2 regions of the Cupriavidus sp. SHE genome follow, and region 1 is predicted to be linked to the other one. Evidence: predicted binding sites of a transcription regulator. Region 1 holds the regulator's gene; the other holds the start of a gene.
The links. Region 1 encodes sigma-54, which starts transcription at its own class of promoters, with help from an activator protein. Its sites were predicted from a motif close to TGGCANGNAANCTGCTTT; they were not measured.
Positions count from the first base shown of each region.

Region 2: the regulator sigma-54 is predicted to act here: its motif matches at 1,438-1,455, upstream of urtA (urea ABC transporter substrate-binding protein).

Region 1 covers NZ_JWMB01000039.1:94,486-97,864, forward strand. Annotated here, with positions in the region: gene ptsN (PTS IIA-like nitrogen regulatory protein PtsN) at 1-73, opposite strand, end outside; gene hpf (ribosome hibernation-promoting factor, HPF/YfiA family) at 549-902, opposite strand; gene RN01_RS19720 (RNA polymerase factor sigma-54) at 953-2,431, opposite strand; gene lptB (LPS export ABC transporter ATP-binding protein) at 2,555-3,346, opposite strand; gene lptA (lipopolysaccharide transport periplasmic protein LptA) at 3,372-3,379, opposite strand, start outside.
Region 2 covers NZ_JWMB01000021.1:251,358-254,736, reverse strand. Annotated here, with positions in the region: gene cyoB (cytochrome o ubiquinol oxidase subunit I) at 1-190, shown strand, start outside; gene cyoC (cytochrome o ubiquinol oxidase subunit III) at 196-840, shown strand; gene cyoD (cytochrome o ubiquinol oxidase subunit IV) at 841-1,191, shown strand; gene urtA (urea ABC transporter substrate-binding protein) at 1,510-2,769, shown strand; gene urtB (urea ABC transporter permease subunit UrtB) at 2,870-3,379, shown strand, end outside.

The sequences.
Region 1 (3,379 bases):
CCCGCTTCTTGCTGGTGACGGTGACGTCGAGATTAATGTTGCCGGGTGGCAGCAATTTGGCCAAACGATTCATGGGCGATGCACGAGGAGTCAGAAAGGCGAGCCGACGCACATGAGTCGTCCCGCTGCGTTGGGCAATTCAGGCTATTGAGCGCAAAAGGACGCCCGCATTGGAGCGTCCGGCCATTATAGAGCAGGGCCACTGCGCACTTGTGCGCTGCGGCGCCGGCGCCGCGAGTGGTGCCGCGAGCTTGCCGGTCGGATTGCCCACCCAGAAAACTGCGCCCGCTATCGCGTGATCTTTCGCCACGCGGAATGCCGGGCCGGTTGTCCGGGGCCGTCCTGTCTGTAGTTGTTGTATGGCGCAGCATACACCGAGCGGCGTCAGTTGCGAACACCCTCGGCTGACCAAATGTTGCAGGGCTGGTACTTGGGTAACGGGTGCGCCAGCGGCGCGTCCGCCTCGCGCCCATCAAAAAAGCCGCGCAGATGCGCGGCTTTGCTCTTCCTATCTATCCTCTAAGGGGCGACCTGGTGTCGCCGCCAACTTATTGTTGTTGTAGTTGTTCGGCAGCCATCTGGTACTTGACCGCTTCCCGGTCATGCCCTTGCACGCGGTCCTTGTAGCGGATCACCTGGCGGTCGAGCTTGTCGACCAGGCAGTCGATTGCAGCATAAAGGTCTTCATGATGCGCTTCGACGAAGATGTCCTTGCCCTTGAGGTGCAGGTTGATTTCCGCGTACTGACGCTTGTCCTTTTCCTTATGGTTGTCTACGGATAGCAGCACGCTTACGCCAATGACCTGATCGAAATGTCTGACAATTCGCTCCAGTTTCGTTTCCACATACTCACGCAGCGGCGGCGTGATGTCGAGGTGGTGTCCACTGATCTTGAAGTTCATAGCGCTTCTCCTTCTGAAAGAGCCGCACCAGGCAGGCGGTTGCGGCTCGGCTACAAAGTCTTGCGGAGATTGACTGCGGGGATCTTCAGCGCTTCGCGGTACTTGGCCACCGTGCGGCGTGCGACCACAAAGCCCTGTTCGCCCAGCAACTCGGCGATGCGGCTGTCGGAAAGGGGATTCCTGGGTTCTTCGGCTCCTATCAGTTGCTTGATCAGCGCGCGGATCGCCGTGGATGAGGCCGCGCCGCCAGTCTCCGTGGAGACGTGGCTACCAAAGAAGTACTTCAACTCGAAAGTACCCATCGGCGTGGCCATGTATTTATTCGTAGTCACCCGGGAAATGGTCGACTCGTGTAGACCCAGTGTATCGGCAATCTCCCGCAAAACCAAGGGGCGCATCGCGATTTCCCCGTGCGAGAAAAAGTTCCTTTGACGTTCCACAATTGCCTGCGCAACACGCAGGATCGTGTCGAAACGCTGCTGAATGTTCTTGATGAGCCACCGCGCCTCCTGGAGCTTCTGCTGCAGCCCGGCCGCACCCGCTTCCCCTTTTGCACCGCGCAAAATCTGCGCGTACATGTCGTTGATGCGCAGACGCGGCATCACGTCGGGATTGAGCTGCGCGATCCAGCTACTGCCACTCTTGCGCACGAACACATCCGGTACCACGAAGTCCGCTTCCGGACGGCTGTAGGCATGTCCGGGATACGGTGCAAGCGAGCGGATCAGATCGTGCGCGGCCTTAAGTGCAATTTCGTCAACCTGCAGGGCTTTCTTGAGCCGCGTGTAGTCACGCACGGCCAATAATTCCAGGTGGTGGTTGACGATCGATAATGCAAGGTCCCGCTGCGGATGTTGCAGACGGCGCAGTTGCAGGGTGAGGCATTCCGCCGCGTTGCGCGCACCCACGCCAGGCGGGTCGAAGCTCTGCAGCAGGGTCAGTATCGCCTGCACTTCATCGACTTCGAATTCGAGTTCCTTGGGCAGTTCCGAACAGATCTCGTCGAGCGTTGCGCCCAGGTAGCCGTCGTCGTCGAGCGACTCGATCAGGAAGATGGCCAGGCCCTTGTCACGCGTGGAGATCTTCAGCGGCGTGAGCTGTTCCATCAGGTATTCGCGCAGCGTGGGTTCCGCTTCGCGAAGCTGCATCGGCGACTTCTCGTCATCGTCGCCCTGAGGGCGGCGAGCGAAATCGTCCAGGCTCCAGTCGCTGCCGTAATCGTCACTCGCGCTGTCGCCGTAGCTGTCGTCTTCGCCATTGGCGCCGTTCGTGCGATCGTCGCCGTTACCTTGCGGTTCGGAAGATGCTGGCGCCGGGGCGCTTTGCAAGTTGACCGACCCGTCCGCGGCCACGCGCAGCGGGCTTTCGATCCAGTCGTTCTCGCGTTCGAGCAGCGGGTTCTCGGTCAGCGCCTGCTCGACTTCCTGTTGCAGCTCCAGTGTGGATAACTGCAGCAGCCGGATGGACTGCTGCAGTTGAGGAGTCAGAGCCAGATGCTGGGAAAGTCGAAGCTGAAGCGATGGTTTCATGCGACCTATTCTATGCGCATCTTCCCGTTGTTGGAACGGAAATTGCTATCACCTATCGCTGGCACTTCGTGATCGCCAACGGCAAGTTGACGAATGCTGCAAAGCGGCGTCGCGGCCGCTTGATCACATGCGGAAGTTCTCGCCCAGATAGACGCGTCGCACGGACTCGTTGGCGATGATTTCCTCGGGCTGTCCCTCGGCCAGCACGGTGCCTTCGCTGATGATGTATGCGTGGTCGCAGATGCCCAGCGTTTCGCGCACGTTGTGGTCGGTAATCAGCACGCCGATGTTGCGTGCCTTCAGGAAGCTGACGATGCGCTGGATCTCGCCCACGGCGATCGGGTCCACGCCCGCGAATGGTTCGTCGAGCAGGATGAAGCGCGGCGCCGACGCCAGCGCGCGCGCGATTTCCACGCGGCGGCGCTCGCCGCCCGACAGCGATAGCGCCGGGTTGTTGCGCAGGTGGGCGATCTGCAGGTCATCGAGCAGCGAGTCGAGCCGGCGATCGATTTCCTGCTTGGGCAGTGGCTTGCCGTTGACCACTTGTAGTTCCAGCACCGCGCGGATGTTCTCCTCCACGTTGAGCTTGCGGAAGACCGAGGCTTCCTGCGGGAGGTAAGACAGTCCCATGCGCGCGCGCTCGTGGATGGCCAGGCCGCTGATGTGCTGGCCATCGAGCACGATATCGCCTTCGTCCAGCGCGACCAGTCCGACGATCATGTAGAACGACGTGGTCTTGCCCGCGCCGTTCGGGCCGAGCAGGCCGACGACCTCGCCGCTCTTGACGTCGAGCGAGACGTCCTTGACCACGGTGCGCGAGCCATAGCGTTTCTTCAGATGGCGCACGACCAGCGTGCTGCTATCCGTGGATGGGGCGGAAGAAGCCTGGTCGGCGAGCGTGGCGGTATCGTTCATCGGGTACGGATGGAGCTTGAAACGGTCAGGGCT
Region 2 (3,379 bases), on a different contig from region 1:
TGCATTCAGCCTGGTGCTGGGCTTCGCGCTGACGTGGCACATCTGGTGGCTTGCCGCCGTGGGCCTGATCGGCATGGTCGTGGCGTTCATCCGCCGCGCCAACGATGACCACATCGATTACTACGTGCCGGCCTCCGAGGTCGAGCAGATCGAAACGCGCTACCAGCAGCGCATTGCTGCCCAGGGCTGATAACCATGTCGACAGAAGTTCTTGACCGCTTCGGGGCGAAAGCCCCCGCGCATGCGCACTCGCACGACGAGGCGCACGACCACGCGCATCACGACACCAGCGAGAACACCGTCTTCGGTTTCTGGCTGTACCTGATGAGCGACTGCATCTTGTTCGCGTGCCTGTTCGCCGCCTTCGCCGTCCTGCGCGGCGAAGTGGCGGGTGGCCCGTCGGGCAAGGAGATCTTCGAGCTCAACTACGTGCTCGTGGAAACCGCCATCCTGCTGTTCTCGTCGATCACCTACGGCTTTGCCATGGTGTCGATGCAGAACCATCAGAAGGGCCGCGTGATGTTCTGGCTGGGCGTGACGTTCCTGCTGGGCGCCGCGTTCATGGGCATGGAAATCAACGAGTTCGCGCACCTGATTCACGAGGGTGCCGGCCCGAGCCGCAGCGCGTTCCTGTCGTCGTTCTTCACGCTCGTGGGTACCCACGGTCTGCACGTTGCCAGCGGCATGCTGTGGATGCTCGTGCTGATGTGGCAACTGTCGAAGAAGGGCCTGACCCCGGTCGTGGCCAAGCGCCTGAACTGCCTCAGCCTGTTCTGGCACTTCCTGGACGTGGTCTGGATCGGTGTGTTCACCGTGGTCTACCTGATGGGAGCAATGTAAATGGCACAGCAACACGCTTCGACCGCCGCTCACGGCGCGTCGCATGGCCACAGCAGCGTCAAGTCGTATGTGATTGGCTTCGTGCTGGCGGTGATCCTGACCGTGATTCCGTTCAAGATCGTCATGGACGGCACGATGGAACGCGGTACCATGCTGTGGATCATCCTGGGCATGGCGGCCGTTCAGATCGTCGTGCACCTGAAGTACTTCCTGCATCTGGATGGTTCGAACGGTCAGCGCTGGAACGTGATGGCGCTGCTGTTCACGGTACTGATCCTGTTCATTGTGCTGGCCGGTTCGCTCTGGATCATGCACAACATGAACGCCAACATGATGCCGTGGATGAAGTAACGGTTCATACGGTCGTTTGAAAAACGGGGCCTTCGGGCCCCGTTTTTTATTGGCCACGGTGCGCAACGCACCGGCATCGGCCACGGCTGCACCGGTTCACGCCGGTCCGCACCCGAACGGCGCTGCACATTCGCGGTGCGCCTGCGGATTTCCCTCCGGCCCCACCGGCGGCACCAGCGTGGTGCGGCACGGTCCCCCTCCCGTCGATTTGTCACGTAATGGTGACCCGGTCACGCGTGTTTCCCTTGGCACGCTAGTTGCAGATGTGCTCTCCGGGGTGCGTAGTCCCTAATCACATACGACAAACTGGGAGCTGCAATGAAACGACGTGACATGCTGAAGCTGTCGGCGGTGGCCGCCGCGGCGATGATCGGTACCAGCCCGCTGATGGCGCAGACCAAGGAGCCGATCAAGGTCGGCATCCTGCATTCGCTATCGGGCACGATGGCCATCTCCGAAACGTCGCTCAAGGACGTGGCGCTGATGACGATCGACGAGATCAACAAGAGCGGCGGCGTGCTGGGCCGCAAGCTCGAGCCCGTGGTGGTGGACCCCGCTTCCAACTGGCCACTCTTCGCGGAGAAGGCGCGTCAGCTCATCACCAAGGACAAGGTGGCGGTCACGTTCGGATGCTGGACGTCGGTATCGCGCAAGTCGGTGCTCCCGGTCTATGAGGAAACCAACGCGCTGCTGTTCTACCCGGTGCAGTACGAAGGTGAGGAGATGTCGAAGAACGTGTTCTACACGGGCGCGGCACCCAACCAGCAGGCGATCCCGGCAGTGGAATACCTGATGAGCAAGGAGGGCGGCGGCGCGAAGCGCTTCTTCCTGCTGGGTACCGACTACGTCTATCCGCGCACTACCAACAAGATCCTGCGTGCGTTCCTGAAGAGCAAGGGCGTGGAAGACAAGGACATCGAAGAGGTCTACACCCCGTTCGGTCATAGCGACTACCAGACCATCGTCGCCAACATCAAGAAGTTCTCGCAGGGTGGCAAGACCGCCGTGATCTCCACGATCAATGGCGACTCGAACGTGCCGTTCTACAAGGAACTCGGCAACGCCGGCCTGAAGGCCAAGGACGTGCCGGTGGTGGCCTTCTCGGTGGGCGAGGAAGAACTGCGCGGCATCGACACCAAGCCGCTGGTGGGCCATCTGGCTGCATGGAACTACTTCATGTCGGTCAAGAACCCCGAGAACGAAGCGTTCAAGAAGCAGTGGGCCGCGTGGGTCAAGGCCAACAACCTGCCGGGCGGCGACAAGCGCGTGACCAACGACCCGATGGAAGCTACCTACGTGGGCATCCATATGTGGGCGCAGGCCGTGAAGAAGGCAGGCAGCACCGATCCGGACAAGGTGCGTGCCGCGATGTACGGCCAGACCTTCAAGGCGCCCGATGGCTTCACGCTGACGATGGGTGACAACCACCATCTCTACAAGCCCGTGATGATTGGCGAGGTCAAGGGCGACGGCCAGTTCTCGGTGGTGTGGAAGACGCCGAAGCCGGTCCGCGCGCAACCGTGGAGCCCGTTCATCGCCGGCAATGAAGGCAAGGCGGACAAGGTGGCGGGCAACTGACGGTCTGTTGCTCCCACTCCCGTGCTCGGGAGTGGGAGCAAACCACAGGTGAACGCCAACAACCCCAAGATGCGATCCATCGCGCGAACCAGGCTCCTGAATGCACCGACCCAATATCCGTACATGGCTGCGTGTCATGCTCGCCGCGCTGCTGCTGGCCGCGGCACCGTTGTGGGCCGCCACGCCGCTGACGCAGGCCGACCTCAAGCCATTGGCCGAGGATGACTACGATGCCAAGACCGCAGCGCTGAACAAGCTCACTCAGGCGCCGGCGGAGCAGGCCGGCCCGATCCTGAAGGCCTTGCAGGATGACGCGCTGCAGTACGCGCCCTCCGTCGGCATGGTGCGCCAGGATGGCGACAAGACCGTCGACGCGGTCACCGGCAAGCCGGTCACCGTGAAGGCGGACGAGCTCGAATCGCTGACGCTGAATAACAGCCTGCGCGCCATCGTCGATAGTGCCGCGAGCAGCCTGGAGCTGCAGTCACCGGACATCGCGGTGCGCACGCAGGCCATCAGTACGCTGTTCGATCAGCCGGAGAACGCTTCGCGTGCGGCGGTGGAGGCCGCGCGCAAGGCCGAGGCCGATGCCGGACTGCGGGCGAGGCTC